4 regions of the Serratia sp. Nf2 genome follow, and region 4 is predicted to be linked to each of the others. Evidence: predicted binding sites of a transcription regulator. Region 4 holds the regulator's gene; each other region holds the start of a gene.

Region 1 (7,237 bases), on a different contig from region 4:
GTTGGTGAATCAGCACCACCAGCGGTGTCAACGCCATCGACAGCACCACGACGGCCGTCATGTTGGCGTTGGTTTCCGCTGGCAGCACATGGTTGGCCAGCGCGGCGGCGAACAGCACAAAAGCGAATTCTCCCCCTTGTGCCATGAGCACGGCACGGTCGAGAGCATCGCCGTGCGAGCTTCTCGCCAACCGCGCCACGCAGTAGATGCACAGGCCTTTGATCAACATCATCGCCAGCACGCCGCTGACGATCAGCGGCCAGTTGCGCGCCACCACGGCCAGATCGAGCGACATGCCGACGCCGAGGAAGAACAACCCCAACAGCAAACCGCGAAAGGGCTCAATGTCGGCTTCGAGTTGATGGCGGAACGTCGATTCCGACAGCAGCACGCCGGCCAAAAAGGCGCCCATGGCCATGGAGAGGCCACCCAGTTGCATCAGCAAAGCGGCGCCGAGCACCACCAGCAGCGCGGCTGCGGTCATCACTTCGCGCGCTTTGGCGTTCGCCAGAATGCGAAACAGCGGGTTCAGCAGCCAGATGCCGGCCGCCACCAGCGCGGCCAGCGCACCGGCGGCGATGGCGATGCCGCCCCAGGCGGAACTGGATACCGGCGTTGATGAATCGGCCGGCGAGAGGAACGCCACCAGCGCCAGCAGCGGGACAATCATCAGATCTTCAAACAGCAATACGGCGACGATTTTCTGCCCGCGCGGGCTGGCGATGTCGCCGCGCTCGCCCAACAGCTGCATGACGATGGCGGTAGACGTCAGCACGAACCCCATGCCGCAAACGAACGAGATGGCCAGTGAAAAACCGAAGACCACGCCGATGGCGGTGAGCAGCAGCCCGCAGCTCAACACCTGCAGGCTGCCCAGGCCGAAAATGTCGCGCCGCATGTTCCACAGATGAGAAGGCCGCATCTCCAGGCCGATGACGAAGAGAAACATCACCACCCCAAGCTCGGCGGTGTGCAGGATGGTCTGCGCGTCGTTGAACAAACCGAAGCCGAACGGCCCAATCGCCAAACCGGCGGCCAGATAACCCAGCACCGAACCCAGCCCCAACCGTTTGAACAGCGGCACGGCCACCACCGCGGCGCCCAGTAGCGTCACTACGTTGAGCAGATCGCCGGCGCTTTCAGACATGAACGAGGCGCCAGAATACCAGCGCGGCGATGGCGGCGGGGATCGCGAACACCAGCAGCAGGATCGGCAATTCTGCCCGCACGCTGTAGCCCGCGTGGGCGACGCCCACCCACATATTGACTCCTGCGATCAGCAGCCAGGCCGGCACGAAAATTTTGGCCGCCAGCGCCATACCCGCCGCGCTGGCGCCCCAGAGCCAGCCAAACAGCACGAACACTCCCAGGAGAACCACGCCTCCACCAATAACCATCAGCATGTGCATTGCAATATCCTCTACGCTGCGCTTTCTGGCTGGGGCGGTGCCAGACGCGCCGCCCCCATTCAGCGTTATTTGGTGGTGTAGCCGCCGTTGATCAGGATGGTTTGGCCGGTTATCCACCAGCCGTCGCTGACCAGGTGGCGAACGAACGGCACCACATCCTGGATGTCGGTCAGGCCGGTTTTACTGAACGGTGACAACGCGGCTGCGCTTTGGTGATACGCCACTGCATCGGCGCCTTCGGCCGGATAGAAGAACGGCGTATCCATTGGGCCCGGGCCGATGGCGGTCACGGAGATGCCGCGTTCACCGAACTCTTTGGCGGCGGCGCGGGTGAAGTGTTCCACCGGCGCCTTGGTGCCGGCGTACGCGGCGTAAAACGGCGTAAAGGCGCCGAGCAGCGAAGTGACCAGCGTGCAGATTTTACCGTTGTCGTTGAGATGCTTGCCCGCCTCTTTCAGGAAGAAGAACGCGCTTTTGGCGTTGACCGCCGTCATCTCGTCGTACTCGGCTTCGCTGATGTCGACCATGGGTTTTTTCAGCACTTTGCCGACGGTATTGATGGCGATATCCGGCTTGCCGACGGCGGCGACCGCATCGGCGAACAGCTTCTCGACGGCGTCCGCGGTGGTCAGATCGGCCTGCAGTGCGACGCCTTGCGCCCCGGCGGCCTGGATGGCGGCGACGGTCTTATCCGCCTCGGCTTTGGAGGCGGCGCTGTTGTAGTGGATCACCACCGCTTTGGCGCCTTGTTCCGCTAAATCGCGTGCGATCAGCCCACCGAGATTTTTGGCGCCGCCGGCGATCAGGACGGTTTTTCCTTTGATTGAATGATTGGCCATAACAGTTTCCTTGGGTGCGGGTGAATGTAACGGAAACTTGAGTCTAACCAGCGTTGGGCGAAAGATCAGCGGCGTGGGGCGGGATAGACTATCCAGGAAAAACGACTAATTGCAGACGGACGGTTATCACTTATAACGGCCCGGTGGGTGACTTCCCGGCGCGTGGCGGTAAATTTTATCCACTGATCAGGCCAGTTTGCGTTTCATTAACCTACAATGATGGATATGGGCCTCATCATTTCCCCTCTGAGTGGAACCTCGCTGTGCAAATCTCTCTGTGCGGTGCGGTAACGTCTCCGGAGGCGGTGGGTTATGGGCGTGGCCCGTGCAGGCAAAAAAGGGGATGAGAGCGGTAAGCTCCAGCAGAGTATCGGGTAATGAGGTAGGGCGGTTGGACCCGGCGGATGGCCGAGGATAACAACGCCTTGAGGGGGCAATCATGATCAGTACCGTCGCGCTGTTTTGGGCCTTATGTGTGGTGTGTGTGGTAAACATGGTGCGGTATTACTCTTCTCTGCGCGCGCTGCTGGTGGTATTGCGCGGCTGTGACCCGTTGCTGTACCAATACGTCGACGGCGGCGGTTTCTTCACCGCCCACGGGCAACCCAGCAAGCAGCTGAGGCTGGTGCGCTATATCTTTGCGCAGCGCTATGTCGAGCACCACGATCCGGAGTTTATTCGCCGCTGCGAGCGGGTGCGCGGGCAGTTTATGCTGACTTCGGCCCTGTGCGGCCTGGTGGTCATCAGCCTGATAGCGCTGATGATCTGGTATTAATGCCTTTCTGTTTCCCTTGATGCAGGCAAAAAAAAAGGCGGCCCTGCGGCCGCCTTTCTCATGCTTATCGCTTTTATCGCTTAGATCAGCTTCAACGCAACCCAATACAGCGCACCGGAAAGCAGAATCGAGATTGGCAGGGTCAGTACCCAGGCCAACAGGATGTTCTTCACGGTTTTGCTCTGCACGCCGCCGCCGTCCACGATCATCGTCCCGGCAACCGCCGAAGAGAGGACGTGGGTGGTGGAGACCGGCATGCCGGTATAACTCGCCACGCCGATCGACAGCGCCGCGGTCATCTGGGCCGATACGCCCTGGGCATACGTCATGCCTTTCTTGCCGATCTTCTCGCCGATGGTGGTGGCTACGCGTTTCCAGCCCACCATAGTACCGAGCGACAGTGCCAGCGCGACGGCGACGATGATCCACATCGGCGCGTACTCGACGGTCTGCAGCAGATCCTGACGCAGGTTCTTCAGGAAGCGCTGGTCGGCGGATGAGGTTTCCGGCAGCTTGGCGACTTTATCCGCCGTGTCGGTTACGCACATCAGCAGGCGGCGCAGGTGGCTGCGCTGGTCAACCGTCAGCTGATCGTAGCTCTGCAGGTTGGTCAGCATGCCCTGAGCCAGCTCGATCGCCGGCATGGCGCGCGAACTGTCGCAGTGGAACTCGGCCGGCTTGTTAGGCGCGGCTTCGTCATCCGGGCTTGGCACCAGCGGCGTCAGCGACACCGCATGCGACAGCGCGTCGCCGTGCTGCTGGTAATATTGCTGCAGGTGGGCCACGGCATCACGCGTACGGGTGATGTCATAACCGGTTGCATTCATATTGACCACGAAGCCGGCCGGCGCAACGCCGATCAGCACCAGCATGATAAGGCCGATGCCTTTCTGGCCGTCGTTGGCGCCGTGCGAGAAGCTGACGCCAATCGCCGACAGGATCAGTGCGATACGGGTCCAGAACGGCGGCTTGCGTTTGCCGTCGACCTTTTCACGTTCCGCAGGGGTCATGTGGATACGCTGGCGTTTCTTGGTGCCACTCCAATAGCGGCGCAAGGCGAACACCATCACTCCCGCCACCATCATGCCGACCAGCGGCGAGAACAGCAGAGAAAGGAAAATGCCAATCATTTTCGGGACGTTAAGCGCATCCACCACCGAAGTGTGGGTCATCAGGGCGTTGGTTAAACCGACACCGATGATTGCGCCTATCAGCGTATGGGAACTGGAGGCCGGCAGACCGAAATACCAGGTGCCGAGGTTCCAGATGATTGCCGCCAACAGCATGGAGAAGACCATGGCTAATCCGTGTGCTGAACTGACGTTCAACAACAGATCGGTAGGCAGCAAATGGACGATGGCGTAAGCAACACTCAAACCGCCGAGCATTACGCCAAGAAAGTTGAACAAACCTGCCATCACGACCGCAAGTTGCGAGCGCATGGCGCGGGTATAAATAACTGTAGCGACCGCATTGGCCGTATCATGAAAACCGTTGATGGCTTCATAAAACAACACGAACAACAATGCGAGAATTAACATCAGGCCGGTATGGAAATCCAGGCCAGCGAACAAATGCAGCATAAGCGTTACGCCAGTTTGTGGACATGAACGCCGCGCATTATCAGTGACAACCGGGGCCGGGGAAAAGGAAAATATGACGTTTTTTTGATTTGGACATGACGAAACGATGACGCGCCTATAACAAAAATATGGAATATCAACGCGTTAATCTCCTCTGACCTCTGTAATATTTTCTTACTATGGCGTTGGCGACGCCGGGGCTTTACAATCTGCCGCCGTGAATTTGGCGGTGACCGGCGGCGAAACGGCGTAATATGGCGCTCTTTTGTCGCGATTGTGGTTTTGATAAGTGAGGCTCAGGTGGAACAGTTTGATGTCGTAGTGATTGGGGCGGGCGCCGCCGGCATGTTTTGCGCCGCGCAGGCGGGGCAACTCGGTTGCCGCGTGTTGCTGCTCGACAACGGCAAAAAACCGGGCCGCAAGATCCTGATGTCCGGCGGCGGGCGCTGCAACTTTACCAATATGTACGCCGAGCCGGCGGCCTATCTGTCGAACAACCCGCACTTCTGCAAGTCGGCGTTGGCGCGCTACACCCAGTGGGACTTCATCGATCTGATCAACCGCTACGGCATCGCCTACCATGAAAAAACGCTGGGGCAGCTGTTCTGCGACGACTCGGCGCAGCAGGTGGTGGATCTGCTGGTCAAAGAGTGCGAGCTGGGCCAGGTGACGATGCGCCTGCGCAGCGAAGTGCTGGGCGTGGAGAAAACCGAACATGGCTACTCGCTGGCGCTGAATGGTGAAAAAGTGAGTGCTCGCTCACTTGTGGTGGCCAGCGGCGGATTGTCCATGCCGGGGCTGGGCGCTTCGCCGTTCGGTTACAAACTGGCGGAGCAGTTCGGCCTCAAGGTGCTGCCGACGCGCGCCGGGCTGGTGCCTTTTACCCTGCATAAGCCGCTGCTGGAGCATGTGCAGACGCTGTCCGGCGTCTCGGTGCCGGCGGTGATCACCGCCGAGAACGGTGTCAGCTTCCGTGAAAGCATCCTGTTTACCCATCGCGGCCTGTCCGGCCCGGCGGTGCTGCAGCTGTCCAGCTACTGGCAACCGGGTGAGTATGTGAGCGTTAACTTACTTCCTGAGCTGGATTTGGCGGCCTTCCTGGATGATCAACGCCGAGAGCACCCGAACCAAAGCCTGAAAAACACCCTGGCGCTGCAATTGCCGAAGCGGCTGGTGGAGTGCTTGCAGACCCTGGGACAACTGCCGGAGGCCACGCTGAAGCAGCTGAATGCGCCGCAGCAGGCGGCGCTGGTGGATCTGTTGCAGAACTGGCGCGTGCAGCCGAACGGCACCGAAGGCTACCGCACGGCGGAAGTGACGCTCGGTGGCGTCGACACCAGTGAACTTTCCTCCAAGACGATGGAGGCCCACAAGGCGCCGGGGCTCTACTTCATCGGCGAAGTGGTGGATGTGACCGGGTGGTTGGGCGGTTACAACTTCCAGTGGGCGTGGAGCTCGGCCTGGGCCTGCGCCCAGGCGCTGGCGGCACAGGGGCGTTAAAACCTGCTCAGCCTTGAAACGTGCCGGGTCACATTGACCCGGCCTTGAGCTGATTCATTAATTTCATTTTAGTGTCGCCGTCGAGAAAACTCGCCTCCAGCGCCTGTCGGTTGCTGCGGTTAAAATCGTCATCCTGCCAGCCGAAGGCGTCATGCAACAGCTGGTACTCCTTGTTCAGCGTGGTATCGGCGACGGTGCGCGCATCGGTATTCACGTTCAGCCGCACTCCCATTCTTTTCAGCCGGTCTATCGGGTGACTGTCGATGCTGTCGAACAGATTGCAGACGAGATTGCAGCTGGGGCAGATCTCGAGCAGGACGCCGGTGGCTATCAGGCGCTCGATAAGCGCAGCATCCTCGATGCTCCTGACGCCGTGGCCGATGCGCGACACCTGCAGCCTATCCAGCGTTTCCCGTACGCTGTCGGCGCCCTTCGCCTCGCCGGCGTGGGCGATGACGTTGCCGCCGGCTTCGCGCACCGCCCGAAAGGCCGCTATGTGATTGGCCAGCGGGTAACGCGCTTCGTCGGCGGCCAAATCCAGCGCGACCACGCCGCGGCCCAGATAGTTAATCACGAGCCCGGCGGTTTGCAGGCTGGCGGCCGCATCGAAATGCCGCAGCGTGCACAGGATCAGCCCGGCGGCGACGCCGTAAGTTTGCGCGGCGTCATGCATCGCGGCGAGCACCGTCTCGACCACCGCTTCACCGCTTAATCCCATCCGGGTATGCAGCAGCGGGGCAAAGCGCACTTCCGCATAGATGACGTTATCTGTCGCCAGCTGCGCGAACAAGTCATCGACGGCCAGCGCTATCGCCTGGCGCGTCTGCAAGAGGTCTATTTGCGGCGCGATCTTGCTTAAAAAGTCCCCCAGATCGGCGCATCGCTTCGGCGCGATAAATTGCCGATTAAAGGCCGTTCTGGTTAATTGCGGGTCGATCTTTTTGACATAGTGGTAGCTCAAGCACGTATCTAAATGGACGTGTAATTCCACTTTTTTTAATTTGCTCGGATCGAAATTCATGGCAGCCACCTCTTTCATTCGCGGTGAGATAACAGTGAGAACAGTTTTTCTTTAAACAGGCCGGGTTTAATGCGGGTAATCACGCGCGCATTGGCCGGTTCGCCGGTCAG
Region 2 (7,237 bases), on a different contig from region 4:
GGCGACTATGACCACCTGCCGGAGCAGGCGTTCTACATGGTTGGCACCATTGAAGAAGCAGTGGAAAAAGCCAAGAAACTGTAACGCCTTGAGAGGAGGGTGATATGGCTATGACTTACCATCTGGATGTAGTCAGCGCGGAAAAACAGATGTTTTCCGGCCTGGTGCAGAAGATCCAGGTGACAGGCAGCGAAGGTGAACTGGGGATCTTCCCTGGCCATGCGCCGCTGCTGACTGCCATCAAGCCTGGCATGGTGCGTATTGTTAAGCAGCACGGTGAAGAAGAGTTCATCTACCTGTCCGGCGGCATCCTTGAGGTGCAGCCGAGCGTGGTTACCGTGCTGGCGGACACTGCTATCCGTGGTACTGACCTCGACGAAGCGAGAGCGTTGGAAGCTAAGCGTAAAGCTGAAGAACACATTCGCAGCTCTCATGGCGATGTCGACTATGCTCAGGCATCCGCTGAACTGGCGAAAGCGATCGCAAAACTGCGCGTTATCGAGCTCACCAGAAAAGCGATGTAATGTTTGGGTGTTCTGCACCCAACTTTAAGAAAGCGGCCTATAGGGTCGCTTTTTTTTTACTTTAAAATAAGCATTTCAGCCCGGCGGGCGGTGTGGTGTATAACCCCTGATATTGGGAAGGAAACGTCGCCGAACGCCGACAGTTTTTTCGTCCTGAAGCCGAATCGGCCATGGTGGCGGCAGGCCAAGAGCCGCGCGGCCTGCGCCGGGTTCGTGATGAGAAATATGTAGTAATATCGTCGCTAAACGGTTTTACTTTCGTCTATCAAAATGGAGTTATCAGGTTGCTTATGTCGAACAGCGCAATGAGCGTGGTCATCCTCGCCGCAGGCAAGGGTACGCGCATGTATTCCGATCTTCCCAAAGTGTTGCATCCTTTGGCCGGCAAGCCGATGGTGCAGCACGTCATTGATGCCGCGATGAAACTGGGCGCGCAACATGTTCACCTGGTATACGGCCACGGCGGCGATTTGTTGAAAAGCACGCTGACTGACGGCGCGCTGAACTGGGTGCTGCAGGCCGAGCAACTGGGTACCGGTCATGCAATGCAGCAGGCTGCGCCGCACTTTGCCGACGATGAAGACGTGCTGATGTTATACGGCGACGTGCCGTTGATCTCCGTAGATACGTTGCAACGCCTGCTGGCGGCCAAGCCGCAGGGCGGCATTGGTCTGCTGACGGTCAAGTTGGACGATCCGAGCGGTTACGGCCGTATCGTGCGCGAGCAGGGCAACGTGGTGGGCATCGTCGAACACAAGGATGCCAGCGAGGCGCAGCGCCAGATTAACGAAATCAATACCGGCATCCTGGTGGCGAACGGGCGCGATCTGAAGCGCTGGCTGGGGATGTTGAATAACGACAACGCACAGGGCGAGTTTTACATCACCGATATCATTGCGTTGGCCCATGCCGACGGCAAAAAAATCGAGGCTGTGCACCCGTCGCGCCTGAGTGAAGTGGAAGGCGTAAACAACCGCCTGCAGCTGGCGACCCTGGAGCGCGTCTTCCAGTCGGAACAGTCTGAAAAGCTGTTGTTGGCCGGCGTGATGTTGCTGGATCCGGCGCGTTTCGATCTGCGCGGGGAACTTGTTCACGGCCGCGACATCACTATTGATGCGAATGTGATTATCGAAGGTCACGTCAAGCTGGGCGACCGAGTGAAAATCGGCGCCGGCTGCGTGCTGAAAAACTGCGTGATTGGCGATGACTGCGAGATCAGCCCTTACAGCGTGCTGGAAGACAGCGTGCTGGAGGCCGACTGCACCGTGGGGCCGTTCGCCCGCCTGCGCCCAGGCGCGGAGCTGGCGGCAGGGGCCCACGTCGGCAACTTCGTGGAAATGAAAAAAGCGCGTCTGGGCAAAGGCTCCAAGGCCGGCCACCTCAGCTACCTGGGCGATGCCGAAATCGGCGATGACGTGAATATCGGCGCCGGCACCATCACCTGCAACTACGATGGCGCCAACAAGCACAAGACGCTGATCGGCGACGGCGTATTCGTCGGTTCCGATACTCAGCTGGTGGCGCCGGTGTCAGTCGGCAAAGGCTCCACCATCGCCGCCGGCACCACGGTGACGCGCGATATCGCCGAGAACGAATTGGTGCTGAGCCGCGTCAAGCAGGTGCACATTCAGGGCTGGCAACGTCCGGTGAAGAAGAAGTCATAGTGTGTTTTGCGTTGGGCTCCGTTCACGAGCCCAATACAAAACATAATAACCCCACCATCTACAGGCTCGGGGGACGCACGGTAAAAACCGGCAAAAATCAGGTCAAGGCATCGAAAGCGCCCATGAAGGGCGTTCATTAGGAATATAACTGATGTGTGGAATTGTAGGCGCAGTAGCGCAACGTGATATCGCAGAAATCCTGTTGGAAGGTTTACGTCGTCTCGAGTACCGCGGTTATGACTCCGCCGGTCTGGCGGTGGTCGACGAGAAAGGCAACGTCAGTCGCCTGCGCCGCGTAGGCAAGGTACAAAAACTGGCCGAAGCGGCGGAGCAAACCGATCTACACGGCGGTACCGGCATCGCTCACACCCGCTGGGCAACGCACGGTGAACCGACCGAGGCGAACGCGCACCCGCATGTTTCCGACTACATTACCGTAGTGCATAACGGCATCATCGAAAACCACGAACCGCTGCGCGAACTGCTGATCGAACGCGGTTATCGCTTCAGCTCCGAAACCGACACCGAAGTGATTGCGCACCTGGTGCACTGGGAACAACTGCAAGGCGGTACGCTGCTGGAAGTGGTTCAGCGCGTGATCCCACAGCTGCGCGGCGCCTACGGCACCGTGGTGATGGACAGCCGCGATCCGAGCGTATTGGTCGCTGCGCGCTCCGGCAGCCCGTTGGTTATCGGCCGCGGTGTCGGGGAAAACTTCATCGCTTCCGATCAGCTGGCGCTGCTGCCGGTCACCCGCCGCTTCATCTTCCTGGAAGAAGGCGACGTGGTGGAAGTGACTCGCCGCACCGTCAACATCTTCGACAAGCAGGGCAACGCCATCGAGCGCCCTGAGATCGAATCCCAGGTGCAGTATGACGCCGGCGACAAGGGCGCTTACCGTCACTACATGCAAAAAGAGATCTACGAACAGCCGCTGGCGCTGAAAAACACCCTGGAAGGGCGTTTCAGCCATGGCCAAATCAACCTGAGCGAGCTGGGCCCGCGTGCCGATGAGCTGTTGGCCAAGGTGCAGCACGTGCAGATTATCGCCTGTGGCACTTCTTACCACTCAGGTATGGTGGCGCGCTACTGGTTTGAAGCGTTGGCCGGCGTGCCATGCGATGTCGAGATCGCGTCCGAATTCCGTTACCGCAAATCGGCGGTGCGTCCAGGCAGCCTGATCATCACCTTGTCGCAATCCGGCGAAACCGCCGACACATTAGCGGCGCTGCGCCTGTCCAAAGAGCTGGGTTATCTCGGTTCGCTGGCCGTTTGTAACGTGGCGGGTTCTTCGCTGGTGCGCGAATCCGATCTGGCGTTGATGACCAAGGCCGGCACGGAAATCGGCGTAGCTTCGACCAAAGCCTTCACCACGCAGCTCACCGTGCTGTTGATGCTGGTGGCACGTCTGGGCCGTCTGAAAGGCATGGCGGAAAGCGTGGAGCAGGAGATCGTGCACGGCCTGCAGGCGCTGCCGGCGCGCATCGAGCAGATGCTGTCGATGGATAAAGAGATCGAAGCGCTGGCGGAAGGGTTCTCCGACAAGCACCATGCGCTGTTCCTCGGCCGCGGCGATCAGTATCCGATCGCCATGGAAGGGGCGCTGAAGCTGAAAGAGATCTCCTATATTCACGCCGAAGCTTATGCGGCGGGCGAGCTGAAACACGGCCCGCTGGCGCTGATCGACGCCGATATGCCGGTGATCGTGGTGGCGCCGAACAATGAACTGCTGGAAAAGCTGAAGTCCAACATTGAAGAAGTGCGCGCGCGCGGCGGCCAGCTGTACGTGTTCGCCGATCAGGACGCCGGTTTCGTCAGCAGCGAAGGCATGACCATCATTCCTCTGCCACACGTCGAGGAAATCGTGGCGCCGATCTTCTACACCGTGCCGTTGCAGCTGCTGTCTTACCACGTGGCGCTGATCAAAGGCACCGACGTTGACCAGCCGCGCAACCTGGCGAAGTCTGTCACCGTAGAGTAATCTGCCGCAGGTAAACTGCAAAAGCCGGCCTTAGCGCCGGCTTTTTTCATGAGCAACGCGAAAGATGACTGCGGCGCCTATTCAGGGATAAACGTTGTCATATTCAAGCGGATAGGCCGCGCCAAAACGGTTTTTTTATTGCTTGGCAATTGCGCTGTTTTTGATTTAACGAATTGATTTTTATATAAATCATTACTCCTCAAATACACTGTAATATAACTGTCATATTGCGTACATTTTTCTGTCACCAAACTGTCCTATTTTCCCTCCTGCAGCAATACTTACTCTGATTAAAACGACTCGAAGTCGATTTTAAGTATCCCATTAGGAGGGATTATGAAACTGATGCGTACCACCGTCGCCAGTATTGTGGCAGCGACCTTCTCCCTGACCGCCGTGTCCGCGTTCGCTGCTGCCAGCCTGACCGGTGCAGGTGCGACATTCCCCGCTCCGGTTTACGCCAAGTGGGCAGATTCTTATCAGAAAGAAACCGGCAACAAAGTTAACTATCAGGGCATCGGCTCCTCTGGCGGCGTGAAGCAAATCGTGGCCAACACCGTTGACTTTGGCGCCTCCGATGCCCCGCTGTCTGACGACAAGCTGGCGGCCGACGGCCTGTTCCAGTTCCCGACCGTGATCGGCGGCGTGGTGCTGGCCGTGAATATCCCGGGCATCAAATCCGGCGAACTGACTCTGGACGGTAAAACCCTGGGCGATATCTACCTGGGCAACGTCAAAAAATGGAACGACCCGGCTATCACCAAGCTGAACCCAGGCGTGAAACTGCCTGACCAGAACATCGCCGTGGTGCGCCGCGCCGACGGTTCCGGCACCTCGTTCGTGTTCACCAGCTACCTGTCCAAGGCCAACGCGCAGTGGAAAGAGAAGATTGGCGCCGGTTCTACCGTTAACTGGCCGACCGGTCTGGGCGGCAAAGGCAACGACGGCATCGCCGCCTTCGTTCAGCGTCTGCCAGGCTCTATCGGCTACGTAGAATACGCTTACGCCAAGCAGAACAACCTGGCTTACACCAAGCTGGTTTCCGCCGACGGCAAACCGGTCAGCCCGACCGAAGAGAGCTTCAGCAACGCGGCCAAAGGCGTGGATTGGAGCAAGACCTTCGCTCAGGATCTGACTGACCAGAAAGGCGACAACGTGTGGCCAATCACCTCCACCACCTTCATCCTGGTGCACAAAGAGCAGAAAAACCCTGCTCAGGGCGCCGAAGTGCTGAAGTTCTTCGACTGGGCTTACAAAACCGGCGCCAAGCAGGCGAACGAGCTGGATTACGCCACCCTGCCGACAGAAGTGGTTGAGCAGGTGCGCGCGGCCTGGAAAACCAACGTAAAAGACAGTTCAGGTAAAGCGCTGTACTAACAACGCAGGGGCGCGGGTTCGCCGCGCCCCACACAGTTCTTCAGGCTCCGATCCCGGTTGGGGCTGCCAGGGTTCAAACAGAGAGTAATCTATGGCTGAGTACAAGCCGACCATCAAAGCACCGGGCAAAAACGGTGACATCATTTTCAGCGCGCTGGTGAGACTGGCTGCGCTGATTACCCTATTGTTGCTGGGCGGCATCATCGTTTCGCTGATCTTCGCCTCCTGGCCAAGCATGCAGAAATTCGGCTTCGCCTTCCTGTGGACCAAAGAGTGGGATGCGCCGGCGGAGCAGTTCGGCGCGCTGGTGCCGATCTACGGCACCGTGGTCACCTCGCTTATCGCGCTGATCATCGCCGTGCCGGTGAGTTTCGGCATCGCGCTGTTCCTGACCGAACTGGCGCCGAACTGGTTGAAGCGGCCGCTGGGCATCGCCATTGAGCTGCTGGCGGCCATCCCGAGCATCGTCTACGGCATGTGGGGCCTGTTCGTGTTCGCTCCACTGTTCGCCGAATACTTCCAGACGCCGGTGGGCGAAGTGTTGTCGGGCATTCCGATCGTCGGCGAGCTGTTCTCCGGCCCCGCCTTCGGCATCGGCATCCTGGCCGCCGGGGTGATCCTGGCGATCATGATCATTCCTTACATCGCTGCGGTCATGCGCGACGTGTTCGAACAGACCCCGGTAATGATGAAAGAGTCGGCCTACGGCATCGGCTGCACCACCTGGGAAGTCATCTGGCGCATCGTGCTGCCGTTCACCAAAAACGGCGTCATCGGCGGCGTGATGTTGGGCCTGGGCCGTGCGCTGGGGGAAACCATGGCGGTGACCTTTATCATCGGCAACACCTACCAGCTCGACAGCGCTTCGCTGTACATGCCGGGCAACAGCATCACCTCGGCGCTGGCCAACGAATTCGCCGAAGCCGAGTCCGGCGTGCACACCGCCGCGTTGATGGAGCTGGGCCTGATTCTGTTTGTTATCACCTTTATCGTGCTGGCGCTGTCGAAACTGATGATCATGCGTCTGGCCAAGAATGAGGGGCGTTAACATGGCGACGATGGATATGCAAAACGCAGTCGTTCTGGCGGAAAGCCGCCGCAAAATGCAGGCCTGGCGCCGGCAAAAAAACCGCCTCGCGCTGTTCCTGTCGATGGCGACCATGGCGTTCGGGCTGTTCTGGTTGATCTGGATCCTGATCGCCACCGTCACCAAAGGCTTCGACGGTATGTCGCTGGCGCTGTTCACCGAAATGACCCCGCCGCCGAATACCGCGGGCGGCGGCTTGGCCAACGCCATCGCCGGCAGCGGCCTGTTGATCCTGTGGGCGACCCTCTTCGGTACACCGCTGGGCATCATGGCCGGCATCTACCTGGCGGAATACGGCCGTAAATCCTGGCTGGCGGAAGTGATCCGCTTTATCAACGATATCCTGCTGTCCGCACCGTCGATCGTGGTGGGCCTGTTCGTTTACACCATCGTGGTGGCGAAGATGGAACACTTCTCCGGTTGGGCCGGTATCGTGGCGCTGGCGCTGCTGCAGGTGCCGATCGTCATTCGTACCACCGAGAACATGCTGAAGCTGGTGCCGGATACGCTGCGCGAGGCCGCCTACGCCCTGGGCACGCCGAAATGGCGCATGATTTCCGCCATCACGCTGAAGGCGTCGGTGTCCGGCATCATCACCGGCGTG
Region 3 (7,237 bases), on a different contig from region 4:
GTGTTCAACGTGCCGACCATTCTGGCCTCGGCTAACGCCAAAAGTTTCGCCGGGCCGGTATTCCAGCAGGTGACGCAGGCACGCCCGGATCTGCAGGTGTACGATCGCACCGCCATCAACGTCTGGCAGGATCGGCGCGTGGTGGATCTGATCAAACAATCCGGCCGCAAGAAAATCATCATCGGCGGGCTGTGGACCGCCAGCTGCGTGATGCTGCCGGCGCTGTCCGCCCTGGGCGAGGGTTATGAGGTTTATATCCTGTCGGACGTCACCGGCGACATTACGCCAGACAGCCAAAACAACGCCATGCAGCGTCTGATACAGGCGGGCGCCACCCCTATCAACTGGGTGGCATTAATGCTGGAATGGCAGCAGGACTGGAGCCGCAAGGCCACGGCGGGGGGCGTATTGCAGATCGCCCGCGACCACGGCGCCGCCTGGGGAATGGGTGCCAGCTACGCCGGAGCAATGAAAGTGGGCAGCGAAGCGAAATAACAGACGAAAGCCCGCCGCCGGCGGGCTTTTTTCGGGTGTGGTGATAACAACGGCTATCCTGTGGCGCCTGATCGCGACTCTCCAACCCGTAATCCCGCACCACCTCCGCCACCCGCAGCCGGTACTGCGCCAGCACCTCGCCACGGCCGCGCGCCTGCGCCGCCCGGTGCTGCTCGAGATTGCGCCACTGCTGCACCGCCGCCTCGTCGCGCCAGAAGGAGAGCGACAGCAGGCGCGCAGGATCGGCCAGGCTTTGAAAACGCTCGATGGAAATGAATCCGTCGATCTGCGCCAACAGCGGCTTCAGCTCCGCCGCCAGCGTCAGATAGGTATCACGCTGCCCATCGGCGGCCTGCAGTTCAAAAATCACGGCGATCATTATCGTTTCCTCTCAACGGTAACATTCAGGTACGCGCACATTGTAGCCACCGCACCCATTCCAACGCCCGCTCATCAATATCCAGCGAACACAGACGCACTGGCCCAGAGTGCGACAACCACAGGCTAGCAATGGACGCGCAGTCATACTTCGTCTAACCTCGAAGTATGCATGACATCGACATAGAAGATCGTTTAGCGGCGCTGAGCGCCGCCATCGCCGACCGCACCCGGGCGCGCATGCTGTGCCTGTTGATGGATGGGCGCGCCTACACCGCCACCGAGCTCAGCGCGGCGGTCGAGGTCGCCCCGTCCACCGCCAGCGCGCATCTGGCGAAACTGCTGGAGCAGCGGCTGCTCGCCTGCGTCAAACAGGGGCGCTACCGCTATTTCAGGCTGGCCGGCCAGCCGGTGGCCGACGCGCTGGAAGGCCTGATGGCGCTGGCGGGCGTACCGCGCCCGTCGGTGAAAAGCAGCACGCCCACCACGCTGCAATATGCCCGCACCTGCTACGACCACATGGCGGGCGAGGTGGCGGTGAAGCTGCACGATCGGCTACGTGCGCTGAACTGGCTGACCGGTGAGGAAGACTACCGGTTAAGCGACGCCGGTCAGGCCGCGCTGGCGCGGCTGGGCGTCGATTGCTCCCCCGCCCCCACCCGCCGCCGCTTCGCCTGCGGCTGCCTGGACTGGAGCGAACGCCGCTCTCACCTCGGTGGCGCACTGGGCGCCGCGCTGTTGGCCGCTTTTATTCAACGCGGCTGGATCGTCCGCCGGCTCGACAGCCGCGAGCTGCAGCTGACCCCCGCCGGTAAAAAAGCGCTGGCCGCACATTTTGAGCTCACGGTGTAACCCGGCGGCGGGGTAGTTTTACTGCAATACTCAAGGGGTACGCTTAAGCGACCCCGCCAACCCGAGGAGTTTCCATGCTCGATTCCACCCAATTCCCGATCGTCAAACGCTGGCCGGCTCAGCACCCGGAACGGCTGCAGCTCTACTCTCTGCCGACGCCGAACGGTGTCAAAGTGTCCATCATGCTGGAAGAGATCGGCCTGCCTTATGAAGCGCACCTGATCGACATCGGCAACAACGAAACCTGGACGCCGGAATTTCTGGCGCTGAACCCGAACGGCAAGATCCCGGCGATCATCGATCCCGATGGCCCCGGCGGCCGGCCGCTGCCGCTGTTCGAATCCGGCGCCATTCTGCTCTACCTGGCGGAAAAGAGCGGCCGTTTCCTTCCGCAGGATCCGGCGCAGCGTTACGAAACCATTCAGTGGGTGTTCTTCCAGATGGCCGCCGTCGGCCCGATGTTTGGCCAGCTCGGTTTCTTCCACAAATTCGCCGGGCGCGAGTATGAAGACAAACGGCCGCTGGAGCGCTACACAAACGAATCGAAACGCCTGCTCGGCGTGCTGGAAACGCGCCTGGAGGGCCGCGATTGGATCATGGGCGCGGACTACACCATCGCCGATATCTCGCTGCTGGGCTGGGTGCGTAACCTGATCGGCTTTTATGAGGCGCGCGAGCTGGTGGCGTTCGACAGTTTCCCGCGCGTCGCGCAGTGGCTGGAGCGCGGTCTGGCGCGGCCGGCGGTACAGCGTGGGCTGGCTATCCCGGCGCGCGCGGCCTGACGCCAAACGGGGTGGCCGCCGGGCCATCCCGTCTTTCGCTGTCATAAAATTGTCATCCCTCTGCTCTACTCTCCTTTCGTAACAATTTGATGTTATTTACATTGTTGTATTACGACAAGGAGCTTACCCCATGCAACCTGCTGTATCCCTGATCGCCGGCGCCGTGCTGTCCGCCCTGCTCTGTTCCTCCGCCACCGCGACGGAAACCTCAGCCAATGCCGATGGCCTGACCGAGCGCGCCGCGCGCGGCACCCTCACCGAGCCGGGCGGCGCCCGTCGCCTGGCCGGCGATCAGACCGCCGCGCTGAAGGCGTCGCTGTCGGACAAAACGGTGAAAAACGTGATCCTGCTGATCGGCGACGGCATGGGGGATTCCGAGATCACCGCCGCGCGTAACTACGCCGAAGGTGCCGGCGGTTACTTCAAGGGCATCGACGCCCTGCCGCTGACCGGGCAATACACCCACTACTCGCTGGACAAGAAAACCCACAAGCCGGATTACGTGACCGACTCCGCCGCCTCCGCCACCGCCTGGGCCACCGGGGTGAAAACCTATAACGGCGCGCTCGGCGTCGACGTAAACGGCAAAGACCAACCAACGCTGCTGGAGATCGCCAAGGCGGCCGGCAAGGCCACCGGCAACGTCTCCACCGCCGAACTGCAGGACGCCACGCCGGCGGCGCTGGTGTCGCACGTCACCTCGCGCAAATGCTACGGCCCGCAGGAAACCAGCGAGAAATGCGCCGCTAACGCGCTGGAAAACGGCGGCCGCGGCTCCATCACCGAGCAACTGCTGAAAACTCGCGCCGACGTCACGCTGGGCGGCGGCGCGAAGTCCTTCAATCAGCTGGCGAAAAGCGGCGAATGGCAAGGAAAATCGCTGAAGGATCAGGCAGCAGCGCAGGGTTATCAGTGGGTGAGCAACGCGGATGAGCTGCAGGCCGTTACCCTGGCCAATCAGCAAAAGCCGCTGCTGGGCCTGTTCGCCGACGGCAACATGCCGGTGCGCTGGCTGGGGCCGAAAGCCAGCTATCACGGCAACCTCGACAAGCCGGCGGTAACCTGCGAAGACAACCCGGCGCGCACCGCGGCCACGCCAACGCTGGCGGCGATGACCGAAAAAGCGATCGCGCTGCTGAAAGACAACCCAAACGGCTTCTTCCTGCAGGTAGAGGGCGCGTCGATCGATAAGCAGGATCACGCCGCCAACCCGTGCGGGCAGATTGGTGAAACCGTCGATCTGGACGAAGCGGTGCAAAAAGCGCTGGCCTTCGCCCGCGCCGACGGCAACACGCTGGTGATCGTCACCGCCGACCACGCGCACGCCAGCCAGATCGTCGCTGCCGACGCCAAAGCGCCAGGCCTGACCCAGACACTGACCACCAAAGACGGCGCGCCGATGACCCTCAGCTACGGCAACTCGGAAGAAGAGTCGCAGGGGCACACCGGCACCCAGCTGCGCGTCGCGGCCTATGGCCCGCACGCCGCCAACGTGGTGGGGTTGACCGATCAGACCGATCTGTTCTTCACCATGCGCGATGCGATGGGCATCAAGTAACCACCTTGTGAATCATGGCCGCCCGTAGCGGCGGCCATTTATTATTGGTTACCGATGTATATTTGCAATTTAACCGCAATTATTGTGTGATAACGAAATAACGTTTAATTGCGCGGCAATTAGCCCCTGAAAATAACGCGGTTATACGGCCCTTCCCCCCTCTCTGTTTATTCCTGCGACAGCAACCGACCTATTTTTGCTTATATTCATTTTTTTTAGTTACAAAAGTAGTTTTTAACATTCTCGCAAACAATAATACCCCGCCAGTAACGTGAACCGATCAATTTGCATCCGGACGGCCTGCAATAGTTCACTTTTCGTTAAAAACCCTATTAACAAAAAGGCATTATCGCTGCCTATCGGCTCACGCCGGGCGGTCGGCTTCACTATTTTCCAGGGTAACTCCCGCTAAATTCTTTCACCTGCAATGAGTAGAATTTACACACAAGAGATTTAATTCAATGAGAAAATTACTCGTCCTGATTTTCAGCCTCAGCCTGTTTAGCGTTACGCAGCAGGCAGCGGCTGAAGAGAAGAATAAAACCGTCGACGTGGTGTTGATCGGCGGCGGCATCATGAGCGCCACCTTGGGTACCTATCTGCATGAGCTGGAGCCGACCTGGACCATCGACATGTACGAGCGCATGAACGGCGTGGCGGAAGAGAGCTCCAACGGCTGGAACAACGCCGGTACCGGCCACTCCGCCTTCAGCGAAATGAACTACACGCCGGAAAAAGCCGATGGCACCATCGATATCAGCAAGGCGGTGAAGGTCAACGAGTCTTTCGAAATCTCCCGCCAGTTCTGGTCTTATCAGGTGAAGAACGCTGTCCTGAAAGATCCGAAATCCTTCATTAACAGCGTGCCGCACATGAGCTTCGTGTGGGGTGACGATAACGTCAACTTCCTGCGTAAACGCTACGCGGCGCTGCAGCACAGCACCCTGTTCCGCGGCATGGAATACTCCGAAGATCCTGCGCAAATCAAACAGTGGGCGCCGCTGGTGATGAACGGCCGCGATCCGGCGCAGAAAATCGCCGCGACCCGCATGCCGCTGGGTACCGACGTTAACTTCGGCGTGATCACCCACCAGCTGGTTGACGCGCTGAGCGCCAGCGACAAGTTCAAGCTGAACCTGAGCCACGAAGTACGCGACATCAAGCGCAACGCCGACCAGACCTGGAGCGTGACCGTTGCCGATCTGAACCGCGACGGTAAAGAAACCACCGTTAACGCCAAGTTCGTGTTCATCGGCGCCGGCGGCGCGTCCCTGACCCTGCTGCAGAAATCCGGCATCCCAGAAGCCGACGGCTACGGCGGCTTCCCGGTCGGCGGCCAGTTCCTGGTCACCACCAACCCGGCGATCGCCAACCAGCACCTGGCCAAAGTGTATGGCCTGGCCAGCGTAGGTTCGCCGCCGATGTCCGTGCCGCACCTGGATACCCGTATGCTGGACGGCAAGCGCGTGCTGCTGTTCGGGCCGTTCGCCACCTTCTCCAGCAAGTTCCTGAAGAACGGTTCACTGTTCGATCTGCTGCACTCGCTGAGCACCTCGAACCTGATGCCGATGACCCACGTTGGTCTGGATAACTTCGATCTGGTGAAATACCTGGTCGGCCAGCTGATGATGAACGACGACGATCGCTTCGCCGCGCTGAAAGAGTACTTCCCGGACGCCAAGCAGGAAGACTGGAAGCTGTGGACCGCAGGCCAGCGCGTGCAGATCATCAAGAAAGACGCGGATAAAGGCGGCGTGCTGCAGTTCGGTACCGAAGTCGTCAGCTCTGAAGACGGCAGCATCGCCGCTCTGCTGGGCGCGTCACCGGGCGCTTCCACCGCTGCGCCAATCATGCTGCACCTGATGGAAACCGTGTTCAAAGACAAAGTGGCGACGCCGGAATGGCAGAGCAAGCTGAAAGAGATCATCCCGTCCTACGGCCACAAGCTGAACGGCGATATCGAGATGACCAACAAGATCCGCGGCTACACCAGCAGCGTCCTGGGTCTGAACTACATTGAAGTGAAACCGGAAACCAACTGATTTTCCACTCGTTTCCTGCTGGAAAGGCCGCTTTATGCGGCCTTTCTTTTATCCCCCTGCGATTCAAAGAGCATTTTTGGTCACCTTTTTACCCCCGGTTTACCCTTGCGTAACGGCGCACTCACGCCTATTATCAAAGCATATTCTTGGATAATTAAGCTAAGTCACTGTGACCTGAATGTCGTTTTTGCGGGAGAACTAAAACCATGGATCGCGTCAATATCATTCACGATTTACTAGACTGGATTGAAACTCATCTGGACCAGCCGCTGCTGCTGGATAACGTCGCCGCCAAGTCGGGCTACTCCAAATGGCACCTGCAGCGCATGTTCCGCAGCACCACTGGCCACGCGCTCGGCAGCTATATCCGCGAGCGGCGCCTGTCGCAGGCGGCGCAGGCGCTGCGCTCCACCCCGCGCCCGATCCTGGATATCGCCCTGCAATACCATTTCGATTCTCAGCCTTCGTTCTCACGCGCCTTCAAGAAACAGTTCGGCAAAACCCCGGCGGTCTATCGCCGCACCACTCGCTGGGACGTCGCGGAATGGCCGGCGCAGCCGGTAGAGCTGGAGGCCGAGCCACGCCACGATGCCCCCACGCTGCCCCGCTGGTACGCCGGCAAACCGCCGGAAGGCGTTTGCACCACCTGGATGGGGCTGCGTTGATAAACGCGGCATAACACGTAAAAAGGGTTCAGTTCTCGCGAACTGAACCCTTTTTTATTGAAGCGACGCCGGATTATTTGAAGGTGACGTCGACGTTAGCGGTGGCATTGAACACCCCGGTCTTCGGCGTATTGGTCAACCACTTCAGGTTCGCAATAAAGGTCTCTTTCACTTCGTTCTGCTTATCCTGCAGCACGCCGCCGAAATCCACGTTGGTTTGCAGTGGGATCGGTTTTTTACTGGTGTCGCGCTGCTGCGTCAGGAAGATCGCCACGCCCGGTTGAGTGGTTGGCAGGATCTGCGTGTTGTCTGACGGATCGGCGTTGGTGCTGCTGAAACTGGCCTGCAGAGATTGGCCGGCACATTCGCCGCCGCTCAAGGTAGCCTTGATATCGAACGGCACCTGCTTGGCGATGGTGCCGGTTTTGGCGCTGGAGCTGGTTAGCACGCCGAAATCGACGCTGG
Region 4 (7,237 bases):
CTGCGTCCAGCGTGCCGAAGCCTTCGTCGAGGAACAGCGAATCGATGCTGGTTTTGTGGCTGACCAGATCGGACAACGCCAGCGCCAGCGCCAGGCTGACCAGGAAGCTCTCGCCGCCGGACAGGGTGCGGGTATCGCGCAGCGCGTCGGCCTGCCAGGTGTCCACCACCTGCAGCTCCAGCGCGTCGCTGGTTTTGCGCTGCAGCAGGTAGCGCCCGTGCAGCCGGCCGAGCTGAAGGTTGGCCAGATAAACCAGATGATCGAGCGTCAGCCCCTGAGCGAAGCGGCGGAACTTGTCGCCTTCTTTCGAGCCGATCAGCTGGTTGAGGTAGCTCCAGTCGTCGTAGTCTTGCTGGCTGCGGGCGATTTGCTCGAACAGCGCCTGTTGATTGAGACGGCGGGCGGCGTCGCTTTCCAACTGGTTGCGCAGTTCGCCCTGGCTCAGCTGCAGCGCCTTCAACTGCTGTGCCAGATCGGCCAGCGATTGGGTGAGCGCGTCGAGATCCGCGTTGGCCTCATCCACCCCTTCCGGGCGGTTCTGCCGATGCTGCTCCAGCGTTTGCGTCGCCTGAGCCAGCAGGGCCGCAGCCTCTACCTGCCGCTGTTGCAGCTGCTCTTTGCGCTGCTGCAATTCGCGGCGCAGGGCATCGTCCAGCAGCGCGGCGGCGAAGGCGGTTTCATCGGTAAATTCGCTGTCGGCCAGCGCCTGCTGCCATTGCTGCTGCGCCTGCTGTAGCCGTTCCTGCATTTGGGCGTGCTGCTGTTGTAACCCGGCCTGCTGGCCGGCCAGGCGCTCGCGCAGTTCCTGCGCCTTTTGCCATTGCTCGGCGGCCTGCAAGCTGGCCTGTTCACAGGCGGTTTGTTTGGCGCGCAGCTGTTCGCGCACCTCGGCGATCCGCTGTTCGCCGAACAGCGCCAGCCGCTGCGCGCGCCGTTCTGCAAGAGTTTTCTCGCCTTCTTGCCAGCGTTGTTGCAGGTCTTGCTGCTGTTGCAGGCTGTCGGCATGGGTCTTTTGCAGCAGCGTAAAGCGCTCTTCGAGCAGCGCCAGCTGTTGCTGCGCCTGCTGCTGCTGCGTTTGCAGAGCGGCGAGCGCGTCTTTTGCCTGCTGCACCGCCTGCGCCGCCTGTTCATGCTGCTGCAGCGCGTGCTGCCCGTGTCGCTCTTCGTCGTCGCAGCCGCTCAGCCAGGCGCTGAGTTGCTCGCCCTCCGCCAGGGTAAAGTCGAATGCCAGCGGCGCGCTGAGCTGCTGCCACTGCTGCTGTTGGGCAGCCAGCTGCTGCTCATCCTGCGCGATAGCCTGCTGCTGGCGTTGCTGCTGCTCTTGCAGGCCTTCACAGCGGGTGCGCAGCTCGGTGCCCTGGGTTTGCAGTTTCTCGGCGAGGGTGCGCATCTCAACCAAGCGTTGTTCCGTCGCCGAAGGCTGCACCGCCTGATATTGCTCCACCGCCGGGTGGCTGGTGGAGCCGCACAGCGGGCAGGGGGCGCCGCTCTGCAACAGGGCGCGCTCCGCTTCCAGGCTGACGATGCGTTTTTCCAGCTCGTGGATCCGCTCCACTTCCTGCAGCTGTGCCTTGTGCTGTTTGAATTGCTGACGCGCGTTCTCCAGCTGGTGTTGCAGCCCGGCGAGCTGCGTTTGCCGTTCGGCGTGCTCCGCCTGTTGCCGGGCCAGACGCTCGCGGGTCTGACGGTTAAGGGAAGCGAGCGTAAATAACTGCTGGCGCGTCGGGCGCAGATCCGCCAGAGCGCTCAGGCGCTGGCGCAGCGGGGCCAGCGGCGTTTGCGCCTCCAACGCCTGCCGTTGTTGCTGTTGAGCGGCCAGCGCTTCGGTCAGTGCGTTCAACTGCTGTTGATGCTGTGCGGCCTGCGCCGTCAGCTGGCTGCGCTGGGCGGTGAGCTGCTCCAGTGCGGTCTGCTGTTGGGCGCACTGCTGCGCGGCGGCATCGCCGGCCTGTCGCCGCTCGGCCTGCATCGACTGCAGTTGGGCGATCTGATGGTCGAGCGGAGCGACCTGGTCATCGATCAGCTGTTGCTGCTGACGCATATGCTCGGCATGGGCTTGCTGCGCCAGACGGGCCTTTTCCACCGCCTGCTGCAGCGGCGCCAGCTGCGCCGAGTGCTGCTCCTGTTGCTGCGTCAGCTGGGCAGCCTGCTGTTGTATCGTCTGCAGCTCGGCGCGGCAGCGATCGCGTTCGCTGCGCAGCGGCCGCAATTTCTCGGCCGGTTCGCTGAGCGCCAGCCGCTGCAGCTGCGGGGCGGCCTCGGCCTGCTCGCGCTGGGCGGTTTCCAGCCGCCGTTGCCCCTCGTTTTGCTGTTGCTGGAGGCGCTGCCATTGCTGCAGCCAGCTCAGCGCCTGTTGCTGTTGCTGAGTTTGCTTGCCGAGAGCGCTTTCCTGCGCGCTCAGCGCCGCTAGCCGTTCAGTCAGGGAGTAGCGCTGTTCATCGTTCAGCAGCTCGATGCCGCTGGCGCGCTGGTGCAACGCATCCAGGTCAGTTTTGGCCTGCTTGTGGGATTCGAACACCTGTTCGGACAGCCGCCCGTAGATTTCGGTGCCGGTCAGTTCTTCCAACAGCTCGGCGCGATCGTTGGCGTCGGCGTTGAGGAACGCGGCGAACTGCCCCTGAGACAGCATCATCGATTTGGTGAAGCGGCCGAAGTCCAGCCCGGTGATGGCGGCGGTGATCTCCAGCTTATCGCGCACCTTATCCGCCAGGATCTTACCGTCCTCGCGGCGCGCCAGTTCGACCTTCGGCGCCTGCAGATTGCCGTCCGGCGCGTTTTTGGCGCGACGCTGGCTCCAGAAGGCGCGATAGCCGATGCCCTTAACCTCAAATTCGACCTCCGCCAGCGATTCGGCGGTGTGGCGGGTCATCAGTTCATTCTGGCTCGGCGTGACGTTGAGACGCGGCGTCTGGTGGTACAGCGCCAGGCAGATGGCGTCCAGCAGGGTGGTTTTGCCCGCGCCGGTCGGGCCGGTAATGGCGAACAGGCCGTTGCTGGCGAACGGCTCGGCGGTGAAGTCAATTTTCCACTCGCCCTGCAGCGAGTTGAGGTTTTTTAACCGCAGGCTGAGGATCTTCATGGGTGGGGCTCCTCAAGATTGTGCTGCACCGCATCGACTACCTGGCGGAACAGTTGATGCATCCGCCGTTGGCGCGCTTCGGGCATGTCGGCCTCTTGCGCCAGGCGCCGTTCGAACACCTCGTTGACGCTCAGCTCGTTCAGCGTTTCCTTGTCCTGCTGCGCGATCGCCTGGCGGCGTTGCTCTTTGCTGCGCCGCAGCAGCACCACTTCCACCGGCAGCTCATCCGCCATCAGCTGGATGCGGCGCTGGATATCGCTGAGGTAGTCCTGCGTCGCCACTTCGATATCCAGCCAAACCAGCAGCTCGCCGGCATAGTCGGCAAATTGCTGCAGCTGCCGTTCGATCTCGGCCAGATCGCCTTTGATCAGTTGCATGGGCTGGAACTGCGGGATCGTTAACGCCTCTACCTGCTGCAGGGCGCCGTCGGCGAAATCGACCAGGAAGACGCTTTTGGCTTTGCCCAGTTCATCGAAGCTGAGCGGAATCGGTGAGCCGCTATAGCGAATATGTTCCGACTTGGCGACGTTCTGCGCGCGGTGAATGTGGCCCAGCGCGATGTAATCGGCAGGGGGGAAGGCCTGCGCCGGGAAGGCGTCCAGGGTGCCGATATAGATGTCGCGCACCGAGTCGGAGGTGGTGACGCCGACGGTGGTCAGGTGGCCGGTGGCGACGATCGGCAGCGGCAGGCCCAGCCGATCGCGGCGTTCGCAGGCCGCCTGATACAGCGCTTGGTAATGTTCGGCGATGGCTTCCTGCAGCGCCTGCTGTTTCTGCGCGCCGGATTCGCCGGCGCGGCTGGTGAGCAGATCGCGCGGCCGCAGAAAAGGAATGGCGCACAGCACCGCGCCCGGCTGGCCGTCGCGCCGATTCAGCACCACGATCTGCTGCTCAAGGGAGCCCTGCGCACTCGCGATCACCGTGGTGTTCAGGCAAGAGAGCAGTTCCCGCGATTCGTTCAGCGTCGCTACCGAGTCGTGGTTGCCGCCCAACACCACCAGCTGGCAGCCGGTGCGCTGCAGTTCCACCACGAAGCGGTTGTACAGCTCGCGGGCGTAGCTGGGCGGCGAGCCGGTATCGAACAGATCCCCGGCGACGATCAGCGCATCCACCTGCTGCTGCTCGATCTGTTCGATCAGCCAGTTCAGAAAAGCCTGATGTTCGGCGGCACGGCTTTTGGTGAAAAAGTACTGGCCAAGATGCCAGTCAGAGGTGTGGATCAGGCGCATGACACTCCCGGATGCAAAGGTAATGGCGATGATTATAAAGGCCGCGGCGGCGGCTGTCCCGGCGCAATGGCGATGACCACGGAATGATTTTTCTTTGCGCCGGGAAATAATCGCTATGCTTACTGCCTATAACAGCCGCTTTTTTTCATAAAAGTGTCACAAAACTGACGCATAATGGCGCCCGCAAAGTCGCTAACACATTGGCAGGATTGACGATGGCAAGACGCATACTGGTGGTGGAAGACGAAGCGCCGATCCGTGAGATGGTGTGCTTTGTGTTGGAACAGAATGGTTACCAACCGTTGGAAGCCGAGGATTATGACAGCGCCGTGACGCGCCTGTCTGAGCCGTTCCCTGATTTGGTGTTGCTCGACTGGATGTTGCCCGGCGGTTCCGGCATTCAGTTTATCAAACATATGAAGCGCGAAGCGCTGACCCGCGATATTCCGGTCATGATGCTGACCGCGCGCGGCGAAGAGGAAGACCGCGTGCGCGGCCTGGAAGTGGGGGCGGATGATTACATCACTAAGCCGTTCTCGCCCAAGGAGCTGGTGGCGCGCATCAAGGCGGTCATGCGCCGCATTTCACCGATGGCGGTGGAAGAAGTGATTGAAATGCAAGGGCTGAGTCTGGATCCGTCCTCCCACCGCGTGATGGCTAACGATCAGGCGCTGGACATGGGGCCGACCGAGTTCAAGCTGCTGCACTTCTTTATGACCCACCCGGAGCGGGTTTATAGCCGTGAGCAGTTGCTTAATCACGTCTGGGGCACTAACGTTTATGTGGAAGACCGTACCGTTGACGTGCATATCCGTCGGCTCCGCAAGGCGTTAGAAACCAGTGGGCATGATAAAATGGTTCAAACCGTTCGGGGCACCGGCTACCGGTTCTCAACGCGCTACTGATCGCGCTGCGCTGGAGAATATGCCGTGTTAGAACGTCTGTCGTGGAAGAGGCTGGCTCTGGAGCTGGCTCTTTTTTGCCTGCCCGCCTTACTGCTGGGGCTGATTTTCGGTTATCTGCCCTGGTTCCTGCTGGCCTCCGCGCTGGCTGCGCTGGTGTGGAATTTCTACAACCAGCTCAAACTCTCCCATTGGCTGTGGATTGACCGCAGCATGACGCCGCCGCCCGGCCGCTGGAGCTGGGAGCCGCTGTTCTATGGCCTGTATCAGATGCAGCAGCGCAATCGCCGCCGCCGGCGCGAGCTGGCGCTGCTGATCAAGCGCTTTCGCAGCGGGGCCGAATCGCTGCCTGATGCGGTGGTGATGACCACCGTCGAAGGCAACATCTTCTGGTGTAATGGGCTGGCGCAGCATCTGCTCGGCTTTCGCTGGCCGGAAGACAACGGCCAGCACATCCTCAACCTGTTGCGTTATCCGGAATTCAGCCACTACCTGCAACAGCAGGAGTTCTCGCGCCCGCTGACGCTGCAGCTGAACAACGAACACTACGTCGAATTCCGCGTGATGCCTTATTCCGAAGGGCAACTGCTGATGGTGGCGCGCGACGTCACCCAGATGCGCCAGCTGGAGGGCGCGCGGCGCAACTTCTTCGCCAACGTCAGCCATGAACTGCGCACGCCGCTGACGGTGTTGCAGGGTTACCTGGAGATGATGGGCGACGAAGAGCAGGACGGCTCGCTGCGCAGCAAGGCGCTCGGCACCATGCAAGAACAGACCCGTCGAATGGACGGGCTGGTCAAGCAGCTGCTGACGCTGTCGCGCATCGAGGCGGCGCCCAATGTCGACATGAACGAGCGGGTGGATATCCCGCTGATGCTGCGAGTGTTGCAGCGCGAGGCGCAATCGTTGAGCGGTGGCAATCACGAGATCAGCTTCCGGGTAAACGAACAGCTCAACGTGTTCGGCAATGAAGATCAGTTGCGCAGCGCGGTGTCTAACCTGGTGTACAACGCGGTCAATCACACGCCGAAGGGCACCCACATCGAAGTGAGCTGGCAGCAGACGGCGCATGGTGCGCAGTTCCAGGTCAGCGACAACGGGCCGGGCATCGCCGCCGAACACCTGCCGCGCCTGACCGAGCGTTTTTACCGCGTCGATAAGGCCCGTTCGCGCCAAACCGGCGGCAGCGGGTTGGGGCTGGCGATCGTCAAACACGCGCTCAGCCATCACGACGCGCGGCTGGAGATCCTCAGCGAGCCGGGGATCGGCACCCGCTTTATCTTTACCTTACCCAACCGGTTGATTGTTCCCGCCGCTTTATCAGAGAATGCGGTGAAAAATTAACGCGAGACACCGGTATGACCCGAATAACCCGAGGGCTGTTGCTTTGCCTGGCGCTGCTGGCCGGACGCGGCGCGCTGGCGCAGCCCGACGGCATGCTGGCGGGCAACCTGTCCAGCGTCGGTTCCGACACCCTGGCGAATCTGATGGCGCTGTGGGCGCAGGATTTCAGCCGGCATTACCCCAACGTTAACCTGCAGATCCAGGCCGCCGGCTCGTCGACCGCGCCGACCGCCTTGGCGGCGGGCGCCGCGCAGTTGGGCCCGATGAGCCGGCCGATGAAGGCGGCCGAGGTCTCGGCGTTCGAACACCGTTACGGCTATGCGCCGCTGGCGGTGCCGGTGGCGGTGGATGCGCTGGTGGTGTTGGTGCATCAGGACAATCCGCTGCGCGGCCTCAATCTGCAGCAGCTCGATCGCATTTTCTCCGCCACCCGGCGCTGCGGAGAAAGCAAACCGCTGACGCGTTGGGGCGAGCTGGGGCTCAGCGGCGACTGGGCGACGCGCTCGCTGCAGCGCTTCGGCCGCAATTCGGCTTCCGGCACCTACGGGTATTTCAAACTGCGCGCGCTGTGCGGCGGCGATTTTATGCCGCGCGTCAATGAGCTGCCCGGTTCGGCCTCGGTGGTGCAGGCGGTGGCCGGTTCGCTCAACGGCATCGGCTATGCCAGCATCGGCTTTCGCGCC

The links. The regulator PhoB, encoded in region 4, activates phosphate uptake and scavenging genes when phosphate is short. The targets are predictions, from matches to a motif close to CTGTCATAAAACTGNCNNAT.
Region 1: pitA (inorganic phosphate transporter PitA) is a predicted target of PhoB. The motif match lies at 4,612-4,631, and genes of this name have one in related genera.
Region 2: pstS (phosphate ABC transporter substrate-binding protein PstS) is a predicted target of PhoB. The motif match lies at 4,411-4,430, and genes of this name have one in related genera.
Region 3: phoA (alkaline phosphatase) is a predicted target of PhoB. The motif match lies at 2,546-2,565, and genes of this name have one in related genera.

Annotation. Positions count from the first base shown of each region.
Region 1 is NZ_PYTW01000012.1:145,410-152,646, reverse strand. Features, by position in the region: gene C9411_RS23010 (monovalent cation:proton antiporter-2 (CPA2) family protein) at 1-1,147, opposite strand, end outside; gene C9411_RS23005 (hypothetical protein) at 1,140-1,409, opposite strand; gene C9411_RS23000 (SDR family oxidoreductase) at 1,475-2,248, opposite strand; gene uspB (universal stress protein UspB) at 2,688-3,023, shown strand; gene pitA (inorganic phosphate transporter PitA) at 3,104-4,606, opposite strand; gene C9411_RS22985 (NAD(P)/FAD-dependent oxidoreductase) at 4,907-6,106, shown strand; gene add (adenosine deaminase) at 6,135-7,127, opposite strand; gene C9411_RS22975 (nucleoside hydrolase) at 7,142-7,237, opposite strand, start outside.
Region 2 is NZ_PYTW01000007.1:270,001-277,237, reverse strand. Features, by position in the region: gene atpD (F0F1 ATP synthase subunit beta) at 1-84, shown strand, start outside; gene C9411_RS17195 (F0F1 ATP synthase subunit epsilon) at 105-524, shown strand; gene glmU (bifunctional UDP-N-acetylglucosamine diphosphorylase/glucosamine-1-phosphate N-acetyltransferase GlmU) at 815-2,188, shown strand; gene glmS (glutamine--fructose-6-phosphate transaminase (isomerizing)) at 2,340-4,169, shown strand; gene pstS (phosphate ABC transporter substrate-binding protein PstS) at 4,506-5,546, shown strand; gene pstC (phosphate ABC transporter permease PstC) at 5,638-6,594, shown strand; gene pstA (phosphate ABC transporter permease PstA) at 6,596-7,237, shown strand, end outside.
Region 3 is NZ_PYTW01000006.1:233,330-240,566, reverse strand. Features, by position in the region: gene C9411_RS15595 (isochorismatase family protein) at 1-495, shown strand, start outside; partial or broken gene C9411_RS15590 (antibiotic biosynthesis monooxygenase) at 536-874, opposite strand; gene C9411_RS15585 (helix-turn-helix transcriptional regulator) at 1,042-1,725, shown strand; gene C9411_RS15580 (glutathione S-transferase N-terminal domain-containing protein) at 1,800-2,507, shown strand; gene phoA (alkaline phosphatase) at 2,638-4,065, shown strand; gene mqo (malate dehydrogenase (quinone)) at 4,527-6,107, shown strand; gene C9411_RS15565 (helix-turn-helix domain-containing protein) at 6,314-6,772, shown strand; gene C9411_RS15560 (fimbrial protein) at 6,846-7,237, opposite strand, start outside.
Region 4 is NZ_PYTW01000005.1:67,200-74,436, forward strand. Features, by position in the region: gene sbcC (exonuclease subunit SbcC) at 1-3,079, opposite strand, end outside; gene sbcD (exonuclease subunit SbcD) at 3,076-4,308, opposite strand; gene phoB (phosphate response regulator transcription factor PhoB) at 4,524-5,213, shown strand; gene phoR (phosphate regulon sensor histidine kinase PhoR) at 5,238-6,554, shown strand; gene C9411_RS12635 (PstS family phosphate ABC transporter substrate-binding protein) at 6,569-7,237, shown strand, end outside.